Regions from separate parts of the Leuconostoc gasicomitatum LMG 18811 genome, predicted to be linked through region 3. Evidence: predicted binding sites of a transcription regulator. Region 3 holds the regulator's gene; each other region holds the start of a gene.
What was found. Region 3 encodes HrcA, which represses chaperone genes, less so after heat shock. Its sites were predicted from a motif close to TTAGCACTCNNNNNNNNNGAGTGCTAA; they were not measured.

Region 1: groES (co-chaperone GroES) is a predicted target of HrcA. The motif match lies at 1,084-1,110, and genes of this name have one in related genera.
Region 2: LEGAS_RS03200 (ATP-dependent Clp protease ATP-binding subunit) is a predicted target of HrcA. The motif match lies at 3,647-3,673, and genes of this name have one in related genera.

Annotation. Positions count from the first base shown of each region.
Region 1 covers NC_014319.1:418,571-425,170, forward strand. The annotation lists gene LEGAS_RS02080 (DUF956 family protein) at 1-132, shown strand, start outside; gene LEGAS_RS02085 (YitT family protein) at 132-965, shown strand; gene groES (co-chaperone GroES) at 1,136-1,420, shown strand; gene groL (chaperonin GroEL) at 1,486-3,105, shown strand; gene LEGAS_RS02100 (flavodoxin) at 3,289-3,687, shown strand; gene LEGAS_RS02105 (C1 family peptidase) at 3,700-5,037, opposite strand; gene LEGAS_RS02110 (hypothetical protein) at 5,259-5,639, shown strand; gene LEGAS_RS02115 (prenyltransferase) at 5,727-6,600, shown strand, end outside.
Region 2 covers NC_014319.1:649,979-656,578, forward strand. The annotation lists gene LEGAS_RS03190 (YiiX/YebB-like N1pC/P60 family cysteine hydrolase) at 1-46, shown strand, start outside; gene LEGAS_RS03195 (DUF2075 domain-containing protein) at 162-1,328, opposite strand; gene LEGAS_RS03200 (ATP-dependent Clp protease ATP-binding subunit) at 1,464-3,527, opposite strand; gene LEGAS_RS10035 (hypothetical protein) at 3,710-3,883, shown strand; gene LEGAS_RS03205 (rod shape-determining protein) at 3,984-4,991, shown strand; gene mreC (rod shape-determining protein MreC) at 5,067-5,924, shown strand; gene mreD (rod shape-determining protein MreD) at 5,924-6,451, shown strand; T-box leader at 6,494-6,600, shown strand, end outside.
Region 3 covers NC_014319.1:824,114-830,713, reverse strand. The annotation lists gene dnaK (molecular chaperone DnaK) at 1-1,604, opposite strand, end outside; gene grpE (nucleotide exchange factor GrpE) at 1,713-2,297, opposite strand; gene hrcA (heat-inducible transcriptional repressor HrcA) at 2,315-3,343, opposite strand; gene ribF (riboflavin biosynthesis protein RibF) at 3,470-4,420, opposite strand; gene truB (tRNA pseudouridine(55) synthase TruB) at 4,423-5,331, opposite strand; gene LEGAS_RS04010 (PTS sugar transporter subunit IIA) at 5,321-5,842, opposite strand; gene LEGAS_RS04005 (aminotransferase class I/II-fold pyridoxal phosphate-dependent enzyme) at 5,857-6,600, opposite strand, start outside.

The sequences.
Region 1 (6,600 bases), 410 kb from region 3:
TCGTCAGCAGAATCTGGTCGATTATTAAAAACAGCACGTGGGCATATTGGAAATGATAAAATACTAAAAAATCCAACAGTTCTAAAGCGATTATCGATGATGTTTAAGAAGAAAAACAAGAAGGGCGTTTAATGAAATTATTGCAGAAATTTCAAGTTGTACGTTATTTAACAATTGTTATTGCCTTAGAAATTGTCGCGGTGAGTATTAATTTTTTCTATGTACCAGCGAAAGTTGCTGCAGGCGGTGCGACAGGTTTTGCCATCTTGATGTATGAGTTAGTTGGTTTTGACAGAGCAATCACAGTTTTGGTTGTCAATTTACTGATGATTATCTTGGCGGCGATCTTTTTAGATCGTGGCACAACTGCTCGTATTACGTTTGGTAGTTTAGTATTACCAATATTATTAAAATTAACACCAAGTTTTCAAATATTGACAGATCGGACTTTTGCAGTATTAGTTGGTGGGACCATTTTTGCCATAGGCGTTGCAATGCTTTATCGTGTTGATGCTTCTAGTGGTGGAACAGCCGTGCCACCTATGATTTTAAAAAAATACTTTAGAATTGCGCCGGCATTATCACTATTAGTTATTGATACCGTTGTGTCTCTTGGCAACTTATTAACAGAGGGACTCGGGGCATTAATATTGGCAATGTTTTCTTTGATCATTACAGCAGCCGTAATGAACTACATAGAAACAGGATTAGATCGTCGCAAGATGATTTATATTACGAGTAATGCACGCATCGAAGATGTGAAAGTCTATTTAACTGAAAATGAAACTAGTTATACGGTGATGGGTGTACATGGTGGCTATACAGGCGATGCGCGTGAAATGTTGATGGTTATCTTAGATAACCATGAATATAATCATTTAGTGCGCGGCCTGCATGCAGTAGATCCGCAAGCGTTCATAATTGCATATGACATAAGCGAAGCACATGGTGGGACATTTGTGTAATTAAAAGTATCACTATAAATGTGATAAAAAGCGCTTCAAATTAGTGAGATAAAACCTAACCAATTTGAGACGCTTTTTATTGACAATAAATGCCAAAGTGATATACTTAAAGTTGTATTTAGCACTCAATTAAAAAGAGTGCTAAAACTAAAAATCGGAGGTGTTTTCTCATGTTAAAGCCATTAGGTGATCGCGTGATTATTGAAGTAACAGAAGCTGCAGAACAAACGGTTGGTGGCATTGTGTTAGCAAATAATGCTAAGGATAAGCCAGTAACTGGTAAGATTGTTGCTGCAGGCACAGGATATGTATTAAATGATGGGTCTGTTCGTGAATTAGCAGTTAAAATTAACGACGAAGTATTGTTTGACAAGTATGCAGGACAAGAAGTATCCTTTGAGGGTACAGATTACCTCGCACTCCATGAAAAAGATATTGTTGCAATTGTAGAATAAATAACACAAATAATCGACGTCAAAAATTAGTATTAAATAAAAAATTCTAAAGAGGTATTTTAATAATGGCTAAAGAATTAAAGTTTTCAGAAGATGCACGTTCAAAGATGAAGGCTGGCGTTGATAAGCTAGCTGACACAGTTAAGACGACAATTGGGCCTAAGGGACGTAATGTTGTTTTGGAACAGTCATATGGCGCACCAACCATTACAAATGATGGTGTCACAATTGCCAAAGCGATCGAACTTGAAGATCACTTTGAAAATATGGGTGCAAAGCTGGTGGCTGAAGTTGCTTCAAAAACAAATGATATTGCTGGTGACGGCACAACAACGGCTACTGTTTTAACACAAGCAATTGTGGCTGAAGGTTTAAAGAACGTGACTGCTGGCGCTAATCCAGTTGGCATACGTACCGGAATTGAAAAGGCTACTGCTGCAGCTGTTAAAAAGTTGCATGAAATGTCACATACGGTTAGCACAAAAGCAGAAATTGCACAAATTGCATCAATTTCTGCTTCTAATGAAGAAGTTGGCGAATTGATTGCTGAAGCCATGGATAAAGTTGGCAATGATGGTGTGATCACAATCGAAGAATCAAAGGGTATCGAAACAACCTTAGATGTTGTTGAGGGTATGCAATTTGATCGTGGTTATATGTCACAGTACATGGTGACCGATAACGATAAAATGGAAGCCAACTTGGATAACCCATATATCTTGATCACAGATAAAAAGATTAGCAATATTCAAGATGTTTTGCCAGTATTGCAGAGTGTTGTTGAACAAGGCCGTGCATTGTTGATTATTGCTGATGATATTACTGGTGAGGCTTTGCCAACACTCGTTTTGAACAAGATGCGTGGCACATTCAGCGTTGTTGCAGTTAAGGCGCCAGGCTTTGGTGATCGTCGTAAAGCCCAATTAGAAGATATCGCAGTTTTGACTGGTGGTACTGTCATTACTGAAGATCTTGGTTTGAACTTGAAAGATGTTACTATTGATCAACTTGGACAAGCAAGTAAGGTTAATGTTTCAAAGGATAACACAACAATTGTTGAAGGTTCGGGTGACAAAAATGCGGTTGCCACACGTGTAGACATTATCAAGCAACAAATTGCTGAAACAACTTCTGACTTTGATCGTGAAAAGTTACAAGAACGTTTGGCAAAGTTGGCTGGTGGTGTTGCGGTTATCAACGTGGGTGCTGCAACTGAAACTGAATTAAAAGAACGCAAGTATCGTATTGAAGATGCTTTGAATGCCACACGTGCCGCTGTTGAAGAAGGTTTCGTTTCTGGTGGTGGTACAGCGCTAGTTAACGCTATTTCAGCTGTGACTGCTTTGTCAGAAGAAGGTGATGTTCAAACTGGTATTAATACTGTTATTAAGGCCTTAGAAGCGCCAGTTCGTCAAATTGTTGAAAATGCTGGTTTTGAAGGATCAGTGATTGTTAATAAGTTGAAAGAACAAGTTGAAGGCTTTGGTTACAATGCCGCAACAAACGAATGGGTAGATATGATTGCAGCTGGTATTGTTGATCCAACTAAAGTAACGCGTTCAGCTTTGCAAAATGCTGCATCAGTGTCAGCTTTGTTGCTAACAACAGAAGCCGTTGTAGCTGAGTTACCAAGTGATGATTCTGTACCAGCCATGCCACAAGGTGGTATGCCAGGTATGATGTAATTTAATTTTAGTTTTATTGTTGTCATTAATTATAAATATTTTAAAAACGGGTGCTAGGTTATGATACGTAGCACCCGTTTTTTGTATATAGCAGATTATGCCATATATTAAATTTGATATTATTTTCACAATAAACTATAATACTATCAATGACTTTACTATAAGATATTTACGGGAGAAATGATGATTATTTATTATTCTTTAACTGGGCATACTAAAAAAGTAGCGCTAGAAATTGCCAAAAAAACTGAAGATGAGCTTTACGAAATACAACTTGATAAACCATATAAAAGTAACCCCCTTGTTTTGGCGCGGTTTACAAGAGAAAAAGCAAAGGGTGTTATCCCAACTGCTCATAAAATTGATATAGACGACGATGTGATCTATTTAGGTTATCCTATGTGGGGAGGGGATATGTCTTTAGCGATGCAAGGATTTTTAATGGCAAATGATTTATCAGGTAAACATATTAAACCGTTCATTACAAGTGGAAAAAGTACGCTGGAAATGAGTTTAAAGACACTAAAAAAGTTAGCACCTGATGCAATGATTGATGCTAACTTTAACCCTGACATGTTATAACCACAGAATTATTTATGCTAAGGCACCCATGGGATCCCATGGTGCTAATAGTTTTGGTGTGGCATTATCGTAGATATTGACTAATTCTGGACCAAGATATTCTTTTTTGACAACAACTTGATAGGCGTATTCGCTCATCCATTCATCTGACATTGTGAAGTAACCATTTTTACCAGCTTCTTCACCCCATGAGTTTTCAACTTGCCATTTTATTGGGTGACCGTTCTCATCCAAATCAACACCCGTCAAAACCATGGCATGTGTCATTAAGCTATCACCATAGGCTAAACGTTGTGCTTTTGTCATATCTGAATGAACTTGGAATAAGTCATCTGTGGCAAAAATACCGTCAGCCATGAGACCGTTTGCACGATCGACTTGTGGACCCATGTCAACACCGAACCAGACGGATTTGCCATCTTTTAGTTGCGCGATAGCAAATGATTTCATTGTTTCAATAGGCACATTTAAATGTTTCACTTGACGTCCACCAATAACATTACCTAACATGTCAACATTGTACGTTGCATTGAAAGGCTTATCTGCGGTTGGCGCGTTAATAATTGATATATATTCTGACAAGTCCCAGTTAACAAATTTTTCAAAGTAAGTTTGTGGTGTTAACTGTCGTTCAATTTGAAATTGCTTTTCAGTATCACGGTATTCAAAATCAAAAGTGACTGGTGGTTCACCAAATGTAATCGATAGGACACGATAAATATGAGATAACATATTTTTACGAGTGCTGTCTATATCATGCTGTGATGATTTTTGAGACACAAGGTCACGTAAGATAATCGCATCATGGCGTAATAAAGTGTTAAATGTTATGTTAAACTCATGAGAATCTGATGATGCCGCTGACTCTGGGTAAACAGATTGAGGTACGACACCGTATTTTTCGATTAGTGAGACAATCATATCCCACTGACCACCATCTTGTTGTGGCGTTGCCATTAAAAAAGAAACTTGGCGTGAGTCAAGAGGAGAATTAGCAGTGTTTAGCACATTTTCGTAAAAGTAATTCGCCTTTTCAAATTTATCCCAAAAAAAAGTGTAGCTTTGAGACAATTGAAAATCACCATCTAAATGAAATAAATCTTTAATATCATGACGCATCGTATTAAGTGCGGCAAACATCCAGCAACGGCCAGATTTTTTCTGATTAGCTACTTTACCTGTGTTCAAATCAATTGAAAAAGTCGGTACATTTGCATTAACAATTTCTTGATTAAAACTTGCATTGTGAATCCCGTTTTTTGTGGTAGCACGACGAGCGATTGTCGTTAACGGTGATTGTGCTGATTGTTTAAATTCAGTGAGTTGTTGTTTTGTTATTTCTGAAGACATTATGAGCTCCTTTTTCATATAAATACAATATAACGCGATTAAGTATAAAGAACAAGTACTTGTGAAATAAAACTAATCAGGAGACACACAATGATTAAACTTGCTTTACAGCCTCGTGTTATAAGAGCTATAACTTGCAAATTTTGTAATAAGGTGCATAGTTAAGGTAGACTGTGCAAGTTGTCTGACATGGTCAAAAACTGAAAATAAGGATCATGATAATGAAAAAACACGGCTTAACTGAAAAAGAACAAGGCGAAGCATTGACTGCTGCCGCCGAAATTATTAATATTCCCTACACATTTGAAAGCCAAGCACCTTTTCGCGTATGGATTGATAAAGATGAAAACATTTACGTTGATATTAAATCAGCTGCTGTAGGCTTTCGTGCAGAGCTAAATTATGGTGATATTGGCGTTGCAACACTCAAAAATAATGTTGATGTGCCAACTTCTGATGACTTGATGTCCTTGGTGGAACAATTAATTGATGATGATGTGCAGGACTTTTTGTTAGGATTTGCTATGGACGCACCAGTGCGTGACAATGGCGAGTATGCTAGTAGTTTGCGTGAAGCTTTCCAAGCCTTCACTACTAAATAATTTGTAGTCTGTTATAAAAATTAAGATGCGAGAAACCGTTTGGGGTTGTTTTCTGGTAAAATGTTTTATTAGAGGTTTAAATTAAGAATGACACCAAAACAGTTTTTAGATTTAGTTGAAATTCGCGTGGTAATTCCTAGCGTTGCACCTTTGATGGTTGGCTTGGCGTATAGTCAATGGCAGTATGCTCGCGTTAATTGGTTGAATGCAATATTATTAATTATTGCGACCATCAGTGTACATCTGGCAGTTAATACATTTAACCGATATGAAGATGCCAAACGTCAAAAATCCAATGAATTTTTACGTGAAAAGGCGCAAGGTGAGGTAATAACTAATAAGCAAGTGCTTCATGTTGCTGAAACTTTAGCTGGTATTGCTGTGTTAGCTGGGATCGCTGTTGCGTTAAGAACGGATTATATTACGTGGATTATCGGTATTATTAGTTTTTTGATTGGCTATCTATATTCTGCTGGTCCAAAACCAATTACAAATACACCGTTTGGTGAAGTTGTGTCTGGTATAACAATGGGATATTTCATTTTTATCGCACAAGTTTACGTTAATACACGTATGGTACCCACAATAAATGTCTTGTTCCAATGGTTAATTGTTAGTTTACCTTTAACTATTTTCATTGCTGAAATTATGTTTGCTAACAACATTGCAGACCACGATGAGGATGAGGAAAATCAACGGCAAACACTTGTCCATTACCTTGGCATGGCGTCAAGTAAAAAAGTCTATATGTTTTGGACTATTGCTGCTTTTATTGAGGTTATAATTGCGACATTAGTTGGCTGGTTACCGATTACGAGCTATGCTATGGTAATATTATTGCCAATTGTCATTAAAAATGCTCGTGCATTTATTAGACGACCAGTGAAGCAAGAAACCTTTGTTTTGGCCATTAAAAACTTGGTCATTGTGATGTGCGGCATGACAATAGTTATTTTAGCTG
Region 2 (6,600 bases), 170 kb from region 3:
CAAAATGGCAACATCAGAGTACTTGCAATTCATTGGTCAACTATAGATATTAACAAATTCATTATAAAAATCGTATGATAGTCAGTGGCGTTCACTCAATATCATACGATTTTTTAGTGATCATATGTGCTGAAAAAATAATCAATCTCAATTACAAATGATTAATTGTCGCGTTGCAAAGCCAATAATCGTTCTCGTAACGCATCATCATAAGCTGTTAAATAGAGACCATATTTACCACGTTTGATTAATACATTTAATACATTAGCGATAAATTCTTGATATTGTGCTGATGTGAATTGTAGATCTTGACGTTTCTTAAAAATTTCTTTGTGCGAGTATTTTTCTGGGATAATCGTCATGCTGTCCGTTTTGGCATCATAACCAAAGGATGGACCAATAATCATGCCAACATAATTTAAATCAAAACCTTGTAACGTATAAATTGTGCCAACCTGTGTGATAGAAGATTCTCTTTTAGCCCAGTGTGTGCGTTGCGGATCCCATTCATCCCAAGGTAATGAAAAAGAATCCATTTCGACATTATGCCGACCATCAATTCGAGGAAATCCTGATGTTGCTACAACTCGGCTTAAACCAAAATTTTTATTTTTAACCTTTATTTTTTCGTAAAGGGCGCCAGCAGTTGAAAAGACTTCGAATTCAAAATGACTATTGTTGGGAAAGGGTGTAATCGGTTTTTGTGCGGTTAGCTTATCCATCCAATCAACTTGTGCATCGCTGGCAATCATGCGATATTGGAAATCCATATTAAACTGTTTATGGGGATGATTACCAATCGTATCTATCAATAATTCTTGTGACCAGTACATTTTTGATTGAAAAACTTGCTTAAAATCGTACACTACCACAACAATTTTGGCGAGATTTATTAGATCAGTCAGTTGGTTCTTGCCACGATAGTGAGCGTAGGGTTCAGATTTTGAGTATAATAAGTGTGCTTCATCAACAAAAATGACATCATATTTATGATTGCTTTTTTGTGCATCGTTAATGAGTGCAGTTGGTCGCCGAATATCACGTGGATTCAGTCCAGAAAAATCTTTTGCCATATCTTGGTACGCTTTATAAAGTTCTGGATGATTAACAACTAAGGCTGTTTTATAGTGTTTATCTGTCATGTATTGTCGAACAAGTTGCATCAAAACAACGGATTTGCCAGTACCTGCAGCGCCTTGAATGATAGCGACAGCATGTTGTTTTCTTACAATACTATCATTAATATAGGTATTCATATCAGCAATGACACTTTGTTGGTCATCAGATAATTTGTCAATTAAAAATTGTTCTTTTAAAACTTCGTTCATTAGTAGATCACCTCATTAGTAATTATTATACTATAATGCTATATGTTTGTTGGTTAAATTAAAAGGCAACCCACCAATGGCGTATTGGTGGGTCGCCGCATAAAAAATTAAGTTATTGTTATTTCAAAGCTACGTTTAAGCCTTAATGTACTCTGTTTTAGAAATAATGATATCATCTGTATCGGCATCAATATCTGCATATAAATCAGTTACGTCAGGGTGTGCTAGATAATAATCAGCTAAGTGGTCTGCAATTTTATCTTGTAAAACACGACGTAGAGGTCGCGCGCCAAGAGTTGGATTATAGCCAAGTGCTACTAATTTTAACTTTGCTGCGTCACTCACACTAACATGTAAGTTATTATCAGCTAAATTATTGTTCATGTCTGATAACATGAGATCAACGATTGCCAAGAGATTTGCTTTTGATAATTGTTCAAATTCAATAATGTCGTCAAAACGATTTAAAAATTCGGGTCGGAAATAATTTTCTAAACGTTGTAATAATTTGTTTTGTGCGTCTAGCTGATTAAATCCCATTGGAACGTTACCAGTATCAGTTGAACCAGCATTTGAAGTCATAATAATAACAGTATCTTTGAAGCTGACAACATGGCCTTGTGCATCAGTCAAGCGACCATCATCTAAAATTTGTAAGAACATATTCATCACATCAGGATGCGCTTTTTCAACTTCATCAATTAAAACGAGTGAATAAGGATGACGTCGTACTTGTTCAGTTAGTTGACCAGCTTCTTCATAACCAACATAGCCAGCTGGGGCACCGATCATTTTAGAAACAGCGTGTTTTTCCATATATTCAGACATATCGAAACGAATTAAGGCATCTTTACTGCCAAACATTTCTTTTGCTAGTTGCTTAGCTAATTCAGTCTTGCCGACACCAGTGGGGCCAACGAATAAGAATGACCCAATTGGACGACCTGATTTTGTTAAACCAATACGATTACGACGAATGGCTTTGGCAACTGTCTGAACGGCAATGTCTTGTCCGACAACATGTTGCGCCAATTGATTATCTAGTTCTTGTAATTGATTAGCCTCATTATCTTTTAAATCGCCAACTGGTATATCTGTTTTATCTTCAATAATTTGAAGAATATCTTTTTCAGTCACAGATTGTGGTTTGAACATCTCTGGGTGCGCTTCAACTTGAGCTTTTTGAGATTCGAGCTGATTGGTTTGATCACGCCAGTAGCTTGCTTTTTCAAAATCTTCTTTGTCAATTGCATCTTGCTTTAATTGATCGGCAGCATCTATTTTTGTTTGAATTGATTTTGGATCGGCAATTGTCATGGTCAAATTTTTACGAGAGCCTGCTTCATCGATTAAATCAATTGCCTTATCCGGTAAAAACCGTTCAGGGACATAACGATCTGATAATTCAACAGCAGCGGTTATGGCATCATCGGTAAAAGTGACATGATGATAGGCCTCATAACGTTGTTGAATACCTTTCAATATTTGGATTGTAGCCTCTTTTGATGGTTCTTCAATTTGAACAGGTTGAAAACGTCGTGCGATTGCGCCATCTTTTTCTATTTTACGATATTCATTTAAGGTCGTGGCACCAATAAGTTGGAATTCGCCACGAGCTAAGGCTGGCTTTAAGATATTACCGGCATCCATACCGCCTTCGGCATTACCAGCGCCCATAATCTCGTGAACTTCATCAATGAACAAAATTACATCATCGTTGTCAGCTACTTCTTTCATTAATTGACGCATACGCGCCTCGAACTGTCCACGCATAGCAGTACCTTGTACCATAGCAGACATAGCTAAACGGATGACGTCTTTAGAACGTAATTTCTCAGGTACTTTGTTTTCAACAATTGCCTGCGCTAAACCTTCAACTACTGCTGTTTTACCTACACCAGGTTCACCAATGAGAACAGGGTTGTTTTTAGTTCGACGGTTAAGTATTTCAATTGTACGAGCGACTTCTAAATCACGGCCAATTACTGGATCAAGCTTACCATCACGTGCTTGTTGTGTGAGGTTAATACCATATTCTTCTAGTAAAGTAGGTCTTTTTTTAGTTTTATCTTTTTTATTCTGTTGTTGGTTAATATTAGCTTGATTATCAGGTTGTGCCGACTGCATTTGTTCGTTCATTGCACGCATCATTTCATCAAAATTAATATTGCCAAATCCAAATGGGTCTTGTGATGCCATAATATTAAGTCGTGTGAGATATTGCACTAAGTCAACAAATCGTTTGTCAGTGATTTCACACGTTTCCTTTCTATAATATAGTCTTAGTATAACACCTTAATATTAAATTACAATTAAAATTAGCACTCTTTTGTTTTGAGTGCTAAAAGAAAATATTGTATACTATATTGTGAGGTGACTAAATGGATTATGAACAATTATTAATCGACTTACGTGATGGTGAAATTGATGAAATTGTTATCACACCAGCAACATTTCCGGCATTTCAAAAAATTTGGCGAGATTTCACATCTCAAAACCGTATTCGAGGCGTCGCGGGAAAACAAGGTAATATTAAATATGTCCGTGCAAATTAATCGGCAGTTAAACGCTTTTTTATGCTACAATATTATAAGTTAAGCATAAAATAAGGTGTGCGCATTTTTTGATAATAGAAAGCACAAAAGGGGCAGCATAGTGGCATTTTCATTTGGACAACGAAACGTCGGTATCGATCTTGGTACGGCCAACACATATGTATATATTGAAGGACGTGGTATTGTTTTGCGTGAACCGTCTGTTGTTGCGCGAAATACACAAACAAACGAAGTAGTTGCTGTGGGTTCAGAAGCAAAAGATATGCTTGGCAGAACACCAGCTAGCATTGCGGCTATTCGGCCGATGCGTGATGGTGTCATTGCAGATTATGATACGACAGTAGCAATGATTCGTTACTATTTACAAAAAGCGTTAGGTGGTCGTATTGGTAAGCCATATGTTACTATTGGTGTGCCTTCAGGTGTAACAGCTGTAGAGCGGCGCGCTGTTATTGATGCTGCTCGTGTTGCAGGTGCTCGTGATGCGTATGTTATTGAAGAACCTTTTGCTGCTGCCGTTGGTGCAGGATTACCCGTTATGGATCCAACAGGTTCTATGGTTGTGGATATGGGTGGTGGAACAACTGACGTTGCCACTATTTCGTTAGGCGGCATTGTGTCGAGTCGCTCAATTCGGATAGCCGGAGATAAACTCGATGAAGCAATTGCTAATTTCGTACGTAATAAATATAATGTGACTATTGGCGAACCAACAGCAGAACGCTTGAAAATTGAAATTGGTGCAGCTTCGTTAGAATTAGCAAGAACATTACCTAATGCATCAGTACGTGGACGAGACTTGTTGACTGGTTTACCAAAAACAATTGATGTCACAGCTGAAGATGTTGCAACATCAATTCAAGAGCCGGTTCAAGAAATTGTCGCTGCAATTCGTGAAACCCTAGAATCTACACAACCTGAACTAGCTGCAGATGTTATTGACCATGGTATGGTATTAACTGGTGGTGGTGCAATGCTGCGTGATATGGATAAAATAATTCAAGAAGCGACAAAGGTGCCAGTCTTAATTGCTAATGAACCGCTTGATGCTGTGGCAATTGGTACAGGTGAAGCATTGAAGTCTATTGACGTGATGCGACAAAGTTAAGTAGCAAATGAGATAAATTGAACACCAGCGTAGCGCTTGCGCTACGCTTTTATTTTTGAAACAAGGGGATACAAAATGCGTAAAATATTTTCGTCGCGCGCTGTTGTAACAATTATTATTTCGCTCATTGTGATTGTGGGGCTGATAGCGGGATCCAATTGGTGGGCAAAGCGAACAAACACACCACCTTTTTTTCAGCGTTTTAGCAATGATTTAGCTGGTGGTGTGAGTCGTATTATTTCAGTACCAACTACAGCTATTGGTCGCTCAGCTAATAGCATTGGTAATTTATTAGATACGTTTGAAGAAAATCGTGAACTAAAATCAAAAATTGATGAATTTGCACAAGATAAGGTGAGACTTCAAACAGTAGAAGAAGAAAATAAAACGCTCAAAAATCAACTGAAGCTCAAAGCAACTTTGACAGATTATAAGACAGTATCCGCGGTCACTATTAGTCGGTCACCAACGACATGGCAGTCTCAGTTGGTTATCAATAAAGGACTGAAATCAGGTCTTAAAAAGGGGATGCCAGTATTGTCTGGTGCTGGCATTATTGGTCGAATAAGTGAGGTAAATACAACTAATTCGAAGGTGGCACTTATATCTGATACAAGTGAAGATGCGAATCGATTTGCGATTACAATTAAGGGTGGTAATGGAGATGTTAATGGCATTGTGACAGACTTTAATCGTGAAAAAAATCAATTAATAATGAGTCAAGTCACATCAGAAAATCAGATTAAAGCTGGAGATTTGGTTGAAACATCGGGATTGGGTGGTGTTATTCCTGCCGGACTTTATGTTGGAAAGGTTTCAAGTGTGACCCGAGATGACTATGGGTTGTCTAAGCAAATTAATATTGAACCAGCGGCTGATTTGGGTAACGTTACAACAGTAGTTGTTGCTGTATCACAGATTGGAGCGCAATAATGGCATTTTGGCAGTTAACACGATTACGAGTTGTATATCCGGTGCTTTTATTTTTTTTATTGTTTGTTGATGGCTCATTAATGGCTGGTATGGGTGGTATTTTGACTGCTTTTCCATGGTACATTCTGCCAACACTCACATTGGTTTGGCTCTTTTATGCTATTCAATTTGAGGTAGATAAAGATATGCCATTTTGGCTGTATGTTATACTCATTGGCATATTATTTGACATGTACTACACAGGTATTTTCGGTACGTATACGTTGGCATTTATTGTAGCAGTTGCTGTGATGAAACAGCTGCACAAAGTACTAGATGAGCGTTTGCTGAGCGGTATAACCATATTTTTGATTGGATTAATTGTTTATCTCGTTGTTACCTATGGTGCTGGATTTATCATTGGCAGTGCAAATGTGAGTTTGGTCACTTTTTTCGTATTTGAAGTGTTACCGACTGCTATTTTGAATATTATTGTAGCCACAATTTGCTACTATCCCACTTGGTCATTATTTCAGTTTTTAAAATAAATATTGACAAAAAAAATAAAAAGACTATAATAAGAAATATATTAAAAAACGTTGAGCAGAAGAGTAGTTTAACATTTTCTTCAGAGAGTTTGCGGGTAATGTGAGCAAATGATTATGTTAAATGAAACACATTTGCGAGTGTGTGATTG
Region 3 (6,600 bases):
GCCTTTTTATCGTCATCACCCAACTTATCGCCAACTTCTTCCAAAGTCTTCTCTGTAGAGAAGATCAATTGATCCGCTTCATTACGTGTATCAACTGATTCCTTCTTTTTTGCATCAGCTTCTTCATTAGCCTTAGCATCATTCATCATTTGCTCAATTTCATCATCTGACAAACCGCCTGCAGCTTGGATAGTGATTTTTTGTTCTTTCTGTGTGCCTAAATCTTTAGCAGAAACAGACACAATACCATTACGATCAATATCAAACGTTACTTCGATTTGTGGTACACCACGTTGTGCTGCAGGAATGTCTGACAATTGGAAACGACCAAGTGTCTTGTTATCCGTAGCCATTGAGCGTTCACCTTGTAGCACATGAATATCTACAGCTGGTTGATTATCAGCAGCGGTTGAGAAAACTTGAGACTTTGATGTTGGAATTGTTGTGTTACGGTCGATTAACTTTGTGAATACACCACCCATTGTTTCGATACCAAGTGACAATGGTGTTACATCTAACAATACAACGTCTTTCACATCCCCAGTAATCACACCACCTTGAACAGCAGCGCCTAAAGCAACTGCCTCATCTGGGTTAATTGAATGGTTAGGTTCCTTACCAGTTAACTTTTTAACAGAATCTTGAACGGCTGGAATACGAGTTGATCCACCATTTAAAATAACTTCATCGATATCTGAAAATGACAAACCAGCATCTTTCAAAGCGTTCAAAACTGGTTGTTCAGCTTTCTTTACCAAACTAGCTGTAATCTCGTTAAACTTAGCACGTGATAATGACGTTTGCAAATGCAATGGGCCTTGTTCACCTGAGGCAATAAATGGCAAATCAATTTGTGCTTCAGTTGCTGATGACAAAGTCTTTTTTGCTGATTCAGCAGCATCCTTCAAGCGTTGCAACGCTAATTTGTCTGACTTTAAATCGACACCATTATCAGACTTGAATTGTGCTGCTAAATAATCAATAACTGCATTATCAAAGTCATCACCACCAAGATGTGTATCACCATTAGTTGACAAAACTTCAAACACACCATCGCCTAATTCAAGGATAGATACATCAAATGTACCACCACCCAAATCATAAACTAAAATCTTTTCATTCTTATCTAGCTTATCTAAGCCATATGCTAAAGCTGCTGCAGTTGGTTCATTTATAATACGCTCAACTTCTAATCCAGCGATCTTACCAGCATCCTTTGTTGCTTGACGCTGAGCATCATTGAAGTATGCTGGTACAGTAATAACAGCTTTATCAACTTTTTCACCTAAATAATCTTCAGCATAGCCTTTAATATATTGCAAAATCATTGCTGAAATTTCTTGTGGTGTATAGTCCTTGCCATCAACGTTAACTTTATAATTAGCATCACCCATATGTGACTTAATTGAAATAATAGTATCTGGGTTTGTTATAGCCTGTCGCTTAGCAACATCTCCAACTTGGTTTTCACCATTTTTAAATGAAACAACTGATGGTGTTGTACGACCACCATCGGGGTTTGTAATAATTTTTGGTTCCCCACCTTCAAGAACAGCCACTGCTGAGTTTGTAGTTCCTAAATCAATACCGATTATCTTTGACATGAATTTATTCTTCCTTTACATTTAAGTTTAATTTTGTCTTTTTTAGGTGTAGTGCGTTGTGCTGAATCACCATAACATTATCATTATTTAAAATTAATAATACTGCAATTATTTAGCCACTGCCACCATTGCTGGACGTAGCACACGATCTTGTAGTATATACCCTTTTTGCAAAACAGATGCAATTTGGTCTGAGTCGACATCATCTGAATCAACACTTTGAATCGCTTGATGTTTTGTGGGATCAAATGTTTCACCAACTTCACCAGTTGCAGAAATACCATTGTCAGTTAAAGCTTGCACCAACGTTTTTAATGTCATTTCAACCCCAGTTTTAATTTGTTGTGCAACTGCATCTTCAGATTCAACCAACAACGCACGTTCTAAATTATCAACTGCTGGTAACACTGCACTAGCCAATTTTTGTCCATCATACTTATGCACATTTTGAATTTCACGTGCATGTCGTTGCTGCATATTTTGGATTTCAGCCTGTGAACGAAGTAATTGATCTTCCAAGCTTGAGACACGCGCTAAGGCTTCATTAAGCTCAGTTTGCTTAGGATCTATTTCTTCCTGCACAACATTTTCATCTTCAATCATCTCTTCTACTGATGTAGCATTACTTGCTGTAGTATCACTATCTTCTGTTATTTTGTCATCTTTTAGTTTGTTTTCAGTTTCATCTGCCACGTAAGTGACCTCCTAATTTATGTATACTCAATCATTTTTTGACTCAATGCTTCACCAAATGCATCCATTAACAAGACATTACGTGCATAACTCATACGAATCGGACCTAATAAGGCAATGACGCCATCTCCTTGATTCGGTACAGTGAATGCCCTTGTAATTAAGCTAAAGGACTTTAATAATGGTTCATCGATTTCTTTAGCAATTTTAATGGTGACATGATGTGCTGTGGTTGTGGCGACTCGACGAACATCAGCTGCAGAAGTTAGAAACTCTAATAGTTGCTTAACGTTTTTCGTGTTTTGATCATCATCACTAAAATCCAACACATTTAACCGGCCACCAATGTGCACTTTATCGCCAATTGATCTTGCTAACACATCCCCAAATAATTGTAAGAATGCTGCTGGCGTTTTAATCATTCGGCTCATTTGTGTTGGTAGTTCATCCGACTGCATCATCTGTAAAACTTCCAAAACAGGTCTCCCATTAGTCTGGTCATTGATGTATTTAATCATACTATCTAATGATGAAACCGCCAATTCTCGAGGTAGTTTAAATGTTTGACTCGTTACTTTCCCGTCATTAGTTACCAATACCGCAATCAATTGCTGATTTTCTAATGGTACCAAACGAAACCCGGAAACAACTATATTTAAACGTTCTGGTTTTAAAATTAGCACCGTTGCCCCAGTAAGTTGTGACAAGGTTCGGGCTGACTCATCCAGTAAGTCATCTATTTCATGAAAATTACCACGAAAAGATTGCATGACCAAAGCAATATCTTGTTGTGTAGCCACACGTGCCATCATCAAATTATCTAGATAATATCTATATCCAGCTCGTGATGGTACGCGTCCAGCAGATGTATGTAATTTTTTAATCAATGCTGCTGATTCTAAAGCCGCCATTTCGTTACGAATTGTAGCAGAACTCACTTTAATATTAAGTTGTTCCTGAAGACTCTTTGAACCGACCGCATGCGCTGTTTGTGTGTATTCGTAAATGATGGCACTTAAAATTAATTTTTGTCGTTCTGTTAGCATGCCACCACCTCCATTTTAGCACTCAATAACACTCACTGCTAACATCTATAATAATACACCTTTTCAAAAATATTGCAAGCTTTTTAGCACTCTTTTTTAAGAGTGCTAAAAAAAACACACTTAACATTAGTTAAGTGCATCAAAATATTGTCTCGTAGCAATTTCATCTTTTTTTAGTTGCGTTACTAATTCTGGTATATTCGTAAACTTTACTTCACCTCGAAGATAATTATACCAATTAACCGTGACATTTTCGCCATATACCTGCTGATTAAAATCTAATATATTTATTTCAACAGTAATTGGCCGCGCGTCGCCAAATGTGATATTGCGACCTATACTAGCCATTCCTAAGTGCCAATCATCACCAATCATTATTTTAACTGCATAAATTCCAATAGTGGGCAGCCATTCTAATTCTGGTGTCTTAATGTTAACTGTTGGGAAGCCTAGTTCACGACCACGTGCTTCACCATGTATTACTAAACCAGTTGTCTGATGAATACGCCCAAGTTGGCTATTCACAATATTCATGCTGCCTAGTTCTAGTGCCTTTCGGATAGACGACGAACCAATTTTTTGGTTATTAACATCCAATTCTGAAACTGATACAACATTAAAACGTTTCTTTGCATATTGAGGTAAATGATCCATATCTGCTATACTAACATCTCCGCCATATACATGATCAAATCCGCCCACCACGGTTACTGGATTTAAACGCATAATAACTTGATTAACAAATTCTTGTGGTGCCAATTTCGCCAATTGTGAAGTGAATTGCATGACATACATTGTATTAACGCCAAGGTCAGCTAATAATGCTGCTTTTTGATTAATTGATGTTAAGTAACGTAAAGGCTGTGTCAGCATTTCAAATACAACAATTGGTTGCGGATCATAGGTTAGCACTGCAAGAGGTACACCTTGTTTATCAGCTTCAAGTTTAGCCTGCTTAATAACGGCTTGATGCCCCAAATGTACACCATCAAAAAAACCCATGGCAACAACCTGTGGTGTTGGGTCTGGTATTATTTTCTTTAAGATTGGATAATGCAATTTAATTACTTTAATCATTATTATTCATTCGTAAACACGTAGCGCGATTGCCAGACGTTATCTTCTTTATTATAAGCATACACCGCTTTAACATCATCATGATAGGTGAGTTGCAAATAAGTATCACTTGCAGGCCACGTTGCTATCTTTTGACCATTTTTAACAGCAAACCATTCATCATCTGATAGCGCTTTTGTCGGCCACGTCAGTACATCCTTTATTGGTATGATTAGTTTTAATAATTCTGATTGTGCAATGGTAGCAATGTCATCTAAATTCGCAGCATGCGCGATTGTTATACCACTGCCCATTGTGCGTGTCAGACTGCTCATTGTCGCAGGAACACCAAGCTGCAAACCAGTATCCACTGCTAAAGTTCGAATATAAGTTCCCTTGGAAACAGTTGCCTCAAAATCAAAATGTTGTTGCTTATTTTCATAAATCGTGGCACCAATACGTTTGTAATCATAAATTAACGCTTCTCGAATTGGTCTTGTTACATCTTCTCCTGCTCTCGCATATTCATAAAGTCGTTTACCACCAACTTTAACAGCTGAAAACATAGGCGGCACTTGTTTTATAGCGCCATTTAAATTAGCTATAGCAGTATCAATTGCAGCATCAGTAAACGGCACATCAATATCAACTTTTGATATTACCTCACCATCTAAATCTTCTGTTTCTGTTGCAAAGCCTAATGTGATACTACCAACATACTGTTTAGGCCTTGTTTGCAGTTCATCTATTAGTTTTGTAGCTTTACCCAGAGCCACTACGAGAACGCCGTCAACATTTGGGTCTAACGTACCCGCATGCCCTACCTTTTTTTGACCAATTGCACGACGAACCTTGGCAACGACGTCAAACGATGTCACACCACGTGGTTTATTAACAACAATAAGACCATCGACGTTATTATTATGTTGCATCTTCATCCTCTTGATACTGCCAAATACTTTGCCCAGCATACACAGCGCCATAATTTACATATGGCACGACGCTATCTTCAAAAAATACATAGACACGAACATCGTTTTGGTCCATTGCATGCGCAGTTCCAATCAAATCACCCGCATGAAGCTGTTGGCCTGTCCCATAAGTTGCTAAACGTGTTCCTTGCAGCATCTCATTGCGTGCTTGAACTTGAACTGTCACTTTATCATGATTCACACTTTTAATGATAACAGTATGCTCATCTGAGGCTGTTACAATGCCTGATACCGGAGACATAATATTATTCCCGTCTGGTAACATCATAAAGCCATTTTTACTATGGTTTTGCTCATTATCACCATCAATTTTTTGTAGTTGTCCTGTGACAGGGGCAACTACAACAGGAAATTTTGACTTACGGGCAACATGAACTGCATTCATCTGTCCGGTCGTTTTAACACGATTATACTTATTTTTCTGATTAAATACATTTTGCCACCAGTTCATAAATTGCCTCTTACTTATTTTCCACGCAGTTGATTAATGTGCGCTGTCAATCGTCGCATGCCCTCATCCAAATCAGCATCAGATGCCGCATAAGAAATTCGAATATATGCCTTTGCAACTTCACTAAAACTAGACCCTGGGATAACCGCTACCTTGCCTTCATGCGCCAACCTTAGAGCAAATTCATCGCCATCATCACCTATATCAGTAGGTAATTTGGCAAACACATAAAAGGCACCTTCCGGTGATACCACATCAAACCCTAATGCTTGTAGTTGCGGCACAATGCGGTCACGACGAGATTTATAGGCATCACGCATAATTATCGGTGTGTCGGATACATCACGTAAAGCGATTAAAGCAGCATCTTGAATAAACGTTGGAATGGCAAATGTTAATGCCCCATGCACTTTTTGCATTTCAGCTATCACATCAGCTGCTCCTAATATAAATCCAACACGATAACCTGTCATAGCATGTGACTTTGATAACCCGTTAATATAAATTGTCTGTTCCGGAATAATTTCTGCAAAAGATACATGTGCCTGATCGTATGTTAACAACGAGTATATCTCATCAGAAATAACCCAAAGATTATGTTTTTTAAATGTTTCTGCCAACGCAATGACTTCTTGACGCGAGTATGTCACACCAGTTGGGTTTGCAGGATAGTTCATCAAAATAGCGCGGACAGGAACTGTCGCACTGGCTACTGCTTTATCAACCATTTCTGGTGTTAATTTAAAGCGATTAGGGGT